DNA from 2 places in the Blautia sp. MSK18_10 genome. Region 2 is predicted to be linked to the other one. Evidence: predicted binding sites of a transcription regulator. Region 2 holds the regulator's gene; the other holds the start of a gene.

Region 1 (3,356 bases), on a different contig from region 2:
AACTGAAAGAGATTCAGAAAGACCTCTGTGACAGTCATATCGACGGGACTCTTTCGGAAAACATCCGCCGTGAAGCACTGGAGAAATTTTCCTATGTATCCCCGATCGGGGCAGCAGGACTCTATTACCACGCAACTGCCGCAGATTTCCAGAAAGAAGGCGAAGCCAGAGAACTTTTTAAGACCATGATAAAAGAAATCGCAGCACTTGCAGAAGCCATGGGAGTTCCTTTCCAGAAAGATATGGCAGAAGTAAATTTAAAAATCCTTTCCAACCTCGCACCGGAAGCAACCACTTCCATGCAGCGGGATATCATGGCAGGAAAACAGTCCGAAATTGACGGATTAGTTTACGAAGTAGTAAGAATGGGAGAAGAATATCACGTTCCGGTACCCGCATATGAGAAAGTGGCAGAAAAACTCAGAGCCCTGTAGCGAAGCGGATTGCGAATATCCGCTTGACCACCGAAACAACATGAAAAAGGGATGCGAATTACTCGCATCCCTTTCGTACTCATTTGGACAATAAAATTATAATTTAATTATAATTAACTTTAATTCAGCAATTATAATTATAACTGAGGACCAGCTGCAACAAGTGCTTTACCAGCTGCATTTCCTTCATATTTAGCGAAGTTCTTGATGAATCTTCCAGCAAGATCTTTCGCTTTTTCTTCCCATTCAGAAGCGTCAGCATATGTGTCACGAGGATCGAGGATACCTGTGTCTACGCCGTTAAGCTCTGTTGGAACTTCGAAATCGAAGAATGGGATCTTCTTAGTAGGAGCGTTAAGGATATCTCCGTTAAGGATTGCATCGATGATACCACGAGTATCTTTGATGGAGATACGTTTTCCTGTTCCGTTCCATCCTGTGTTAACCAGGTAAGCTTTTGCTCCGCTCTTTTCCATTTTCTTAACAAGTTCTTCTGCGTATTTTGTCGGATGCAGTTCAAGGAATGCCTGTCCGAAGCAAGCAGAGAATGTAGGTGTAGGCTCTGTGATTCCACGCTCTGTACCAGCAAGTTTAGCTGTGAATCCAGACAGGAAATAGTACTGAGTCTGAGCTTCTGTCAGGATAGATACCGGAGGAAGTACTCCGAAAGCGTCTGCGGACAGGAAGATTACGTTCTTAGCTGCCGGTGCAGAAGAGATCGGGCGAACGATGTTTTCAATGTGGTTGATCGGATAAGATACACGAGTATTCTCTGTTACACTCTTATCTGCGAAATCAATCTTGCCTTCAGCATCAAGTGTTACGTTCTCAAGAAGAGCGTTACGTTTGATCGCATTGTAGATGTCCGGCTCAGATTCTTTGTCAAGGTTGATAACTTTAGCGTAGCATCCACCTTCAAAGTTGAATACGCCGTTGTCATCCCAGCCATGCTCGTCATCACCGATCAGGAGACGTTTCGGGTCTGTGGAAAGAGTTGTTTTACCTGTTCCGGAAAGACCGAAGAAGATAGCTGTGTTTTCGCCGTTCATATCTGTGTTTGCAGAGCAGTGCATGGAAGCCATGCCTTTCAGTGGAAGGAAGTAGTTCATCATAGAGAACATACCTTTCTTCATTTCTCCGCCGTACCATGTGTTTACGATAACCTGCTCTTTAGTTGTGATGTTGAACATTACAGCTGTTTCAGAGTTCAGGCCTAATTCTTTATAGTTTTCAACTTTAGCTTTGGAAGCGTTGTATACAACGAAATCTGGCTCGAAGTTTTCAAGTTCTTCAGCTGTTGGCTGGATGAACATATTTGTTACGAAATGTGCCTGCCAAGCAACTTCAACGATGAAACGGATAGCCATACGAGTATCTTTGTTAGCACCGCAGAATGCATCTACTACGAAAAGTCTCTTGTTGGAGAGCTCTTTTTTAGCGATTTCTTTTACTGCATCCCATGCTTCCTGAGTTGCAGGATGGTTATCGTTTTTGTATTCGTCTGTTGTCCACCATACTGTATCTTTGGAGTTCTCATCCATAACGATGTATTTATCTTTAGGAGAACGTCCTGTGTAGATACCTGTCATAACGTTAACTGCACCAAGTTCGCTGACCTGACCTTTTTCAAAGCCTTCCAGTTCCGGTTTGGTTTCTTCTTCAAATAATACTTCATAAGAAGGGTTGTAGACAATTTCTGTAGTTCCGGTAATGCCATACTTGCTTAAATCGATTTTTGCCATCTTACGTTTAACCTCTTTTCTTCGTTAATGAAAGCGCCTGTTTAAACAGGCTTAAGATACCTTACCATAAAAGCGAATGGGTATCGCTTCTCTTTTACTATTATACATATTTAACGCTTAAAATCAACAGGATTTTTGCCTTTTTTTGAATTTTGTTAAAGATTTATCAACTGGAATTTGATGAAAAATCCGTCATTTTTCACAAAAGGTATGTAAATTTATTATAGTGGCAATATGGGAATACTATTCGTGGATATGATAATATTCTGTCTGACTGGAACAGACAGGAAAGACAACCAGGAAATACTAACCAGGAAAGCTGCCACTATGTGGTTGTGCTGATAAAAGATGCATGTTAAAATAGGAAAGAATTATCCGGCTGAAAATGACAGAGTATTATACAGCAGAGAAAAATAAAGGTTACTGTGAACGGAGTGAACATTAACAAATAAAGAGAGGATGAAGATTATCAAAACTTATTATTTAATTGATTATGAAAATGTAGGAAGTGAAGGCTTCAAAGGATGCGAAAAATTACGGGAAACAGATATTATCCATCTTTTTTATACAGATAACAGCAGAAAAATAGACCTTGATATTATCAATGATCACGGAGAGTCAAAACTGGTCACACATAAAGTACCGACAGGAAATCAGTCAGCAGATATGCATCTGGGATCTTATCTGGGATATCTGATAGGAAAAGAATGCACAGGTCAGGATGAAGAATGCAAAATTGTTGTAATCAGCAAGGATACAGGCTTTGATCATATTATAGAATTCTGGAAAGCAGAAGAAAATGTGAAAATTTCCAGAAACGAGAAGATTTCCGGAAAACAGGTACAGACAAGAAAACAGGTAAAAAAACAGACCGGTAAAGAAAAAGACAAACAGGTAGCAGAACAAACTGATCAGAAAATAGAAAAACAGTTGAATGAACAACCTGAAAAGCAGTCGGCCAAACAATCAGAGAATCAGAATACAAAAAAGCCAAAACAAAAGATAATTGACATGAAAGCCGGAACAAAGAGATTACAGCAGGAATTGATATCGGTTCTCGACAAGGCAGGCATGCCAAAGGAAGTGGTAAATTATGTTTCAACAACTGTGGAGAAAAATGCAGAAGACAAAAACAGAAAGCAGCAGATTTACAGATCTATCATTTCCAAATACGGACAGA
Region 2 (3,356 bases):
TGGTCAGATCCAGGATCCGGGTAGCTGTCTGGTTGATGAAGTAACGGTCGTGGGAAACATAGAATACTGTTCCTGTGTAACTGTTCAATGCCTCTTCAAGAATCTCTTTTGAAGCGATATCCAGATGGTTGGTGGGCTCATCGAGGATCAGAAAGTTTGCTTCGGACAGCATCAGCTTGGCGAGGGAAACACGACCTCTTTCTCCGCCGGACAGAGCGGAGATCAGTTTGAATACATCATCCCCTGTGAAAAGGAATGCTGCCAGCATATTTCGAATTTCTGTTTCCGTAAGTGTGGGATAAGCATCTGAGATTTCCTCAAAAATAGTTTTCTCCATATGAAGAACATGGTGTTCCTGGTCATAGTAGCCAATCTGTACCTTGGAACCAAGAGTAAATCTGCCGCTGTCTGCATCGATCAGCCCATTGATGATCTTTAACATGGTGGTTTTGCCTGTGCCGTTATTGCCAATCAGGGCTACACGTTCTCCACGTTTGATCTCAAAGGAGATGTCACTGAAAAGTGTCTGTCCGGGAAAAGATTTGGAAAGACTTTCCACAGTAAGGACATCATTTCCGCTGACAAATCTTGGTTCCAGGGAAATGCGCATCTGATTCTGAATCTCCTGTGGTTTATCAATGCGCTGGACTTTATCCAGCATTTTTTCGCGGCTTTCCGCACGTTTGATAGATTTCTCGCGGTTAAAGGATTTCAGCTTGGCAATGACTGCTTCCTGATGTTTGATATCCCGCTGCTGGTTCAGGTAGGCTTTGTACTGGGCGTCACGCAGCTGGGCTTTTTTCAGGGCATAGGCAGAATAGTTGCCACTGTACATACGCATATTTCCTGCTTCGATTTCCACAACTTTTGTTACGACTTTGTCAAGAAAGTAACGGTCGTGGGATACGATAAATACAGCACCCGGGTAATTCAGAAGATAGGTTTCCAGCCAGGAAATACTCTCCATATCCAGATGGTTGGTAGGCTCATCCAGAAGAAGAATGTCAGGGCTGGCAAGAAGCAGTTTACCCAGAGCTACGCGGGTTTTCTGGCCGCCTGAAAGAGTTTCTATCTGGCGTTCGAAATCTTCTTCTGTGAAACCAAGACCTTTTAATACACCCATGATCTCACTTTTGTAAGCGTAACCATTTTCCAGTTCAAACTGGTGACTCAGTCTTGTGTAAGTATTCATCAGGCTGTCCAGAGCATCTCCGGTGGTGGTTTTCATTTCCTGTTCCAGAGAGCGCAGACGGTTCTCCATATCAATAATGTGCTGTTTGGTGGAAATCAGTTCTTCGTAAATGGTATGATGGCCATGAATGTCCTGATACTGGGCAAGGTAGCCGATATTTTTATCTTTGGCAAGTACCACGTTTCCTGAATCCGGGGAGAGCTCATGCATAATGATTCGCAGCAGAGTCGTCTTGCCTGCACCGTTATTGCCGATGAGAGCTGCCTTTTCGCGGTCTTCTATATGGAAACTGGCATCCTTGAGAATGATTTTTTCGCCAAAGGATTTACAGATATTCTGACATGATAAAATCATAGGAATTCCTCCGTTTGTAATTTGTCCGCGTACTATTATAATCGAAAATGCCTGTTTTTGAAAGCATTTTAAGAGATTTTGTCCAGGGAAAAGAAAGCATCGGATGGATGCATGGAAGAAAATATGATATTCCGGGGAATTTTTCAGAATGAAATTGATAAAAAAATACAGAAATATTTGGTCAAAAAGTACAAATTTAATTTGACAATAAAATAACATCTGGGTATAATTGACATAGATAAGCTAAGGAGGGAAAATTTGTGGAAGCTAAGGAAATTTCGAAAGCGGTAATCAAGCGTTTGCCGCGGTACTACCGCTACCTCGGTGAATTGATGGAGGAGAATGTAGAGCGTATATCTTCAAATGATCTTAGCAAGAAGATGCATGTGACGGCTTCCCAGATTCGTCAGGACTTAAATAATTTCGGTGGTTTTGGTCAGCAGGGTTACGGCTATAATGTACGCTATTTGTATACAGAAATCGGTAAGATCCTTGGGCTGGATACTGTACATCCGATGATTATTCTGGGTGCCGGTAATCTGGGACAGGCATTGGCCAATTATGTGGATTTTGAAAAGCGCGGATTTAAGCTGGTTGGTATTTTTGACGTCAATCCTGTACTTGAGGGGATTGCAGTTCGTGGAATTGAGATTCAGATGTTGAGCGATCTTCCTTTGTTTCTGAAGGAGAATGAGGTTGAGATTGCGATCCTGACTCTTCCTAAAAACAAAGCCAAAGAGATGGCAAAGATTTTAATTGATAATGGAATTAAGGCAATCTGGAATTTTGCACATATTGATCTGGATGCCCCGGAGGATGTAATGGTAGAGAACGTACATCTTTCAGAGAGTCTTATGACTTTGTCCTATAACCTGAGTGAGTACAGAAAGGAACATGAAGGTATGTAAGGGATAACTGTGAAACACAAGGCTGTGGTCATCTGATCACAGCTTTTCTCTTGTATGTAAATGTGTTATTGTAAACAGGAGGTGAACAGATGAGAGAGATTGTAACTGCTGTTGAGATGAAAGAACTGGATCATAATACGATTCAGAAAGCCGGGATATCGTCTCCGGTACTTATGGAGAGGGCGGCATTAAAGACGGTTGAGGAGATTGTACAGAGATTAAAGAATAAAGAAAAAGAGAAAATCCTTGTGGTCTGCGGAACCGGCAACAATGGCGGAGACGGATTGGCGATTGCCAGACTGCTTCAGTTGAGAGGAGTCAGAACCTGGTATTATATTGCGGGTAAGGAAGAGAAAATGACTGCTGAAACTGCCGGACAGCTTAAAACAGCAGAATATTATCAGGTGCCCCGGGTGCATAACCTGGATCTGGATGAATATACTACTATAGTAGATGCCATCTTTGGGGTTGGACTGAGCAGACCTGTAGAGGGAAAATATGCAGAGCTTATCAGTACAATGAACCGGGCATCTGCGTATAAAGTAGCTGTGGATATTCCATCCGGGATTGACTCAGATACCGGATTTGAGAAGGGGATTGCATTCCGGGCAGATCTTACGGTTACCTTTGCTTTTCGCAAAAGAGGGCTGTGTTTTTATCCCGGACGCATGTATGGCGGTGAGATCGTTGTTACGGATATCGGAATCTATTCCATACCCGGAAAGAAAATCTGTATGCATCATCTGGAACGTGAAGATTTGAAAATGCTTCCGGAGAGAGTTCCCTATGGAAATAAAGGAACCTTCGGTAAGGTTCTTCTTATAGCTGGCAGCGAAGGAATGTGCGGAGCTGCATATCTGAGTGCAGCAGCTGCTCTGAAAAGCTCTGCGGGAATGGTGAGA

The links. The regulator Rex, encoded in region 2, represses fermentation and respiration genes when NADH is low (regulators of the CRP and FNR family bind a similar motif). The targets are predictions, from matches to a motif close to ATTGTTAANTANTTAACAAT.
Region 1: a site for Rex is predicted at 2,328-2,347, ahead of pckA (phosphoenolpyruvate carboxykinase (ATP)). Genes of this name have one in related genera too.

The regions. Positions count from the first base shown of each region.
Region 1 is NZ_JAJCGT010000018.1:38,239-41,594, forward strand. It holds gene LI074_RS09065 (ketopantoate reductase family protein) at 1-434, shown strand, start outside; gene pckA (phosphoenolpyruvate carboxykinase (ATP)) at 572-2,176, opposite strand; gene LI074_RS09075 (PIN domain-containing protein) at 2,636-3,356, shown strand, end outside.
Region 2 is NZ_JAJCGT010000009.1:79,513-82,868, reverse strand. It holds gene LI074_RS06145 (ABC-F family ATP-binding cassette domain-containing protein) at 1-1,546, opposite strand, end outside; gene LI074_RS06140 (redox-sensing transcriptional repressor Rex) at 1,807-2,454, shown strand; gene LI074_RS06135 (bifunctional ADP-dependent NAD(P)H-hydrate dehydratase/NAD(P)H-hydrate epimerase) at 2,544-3,356, shown strand, end outside.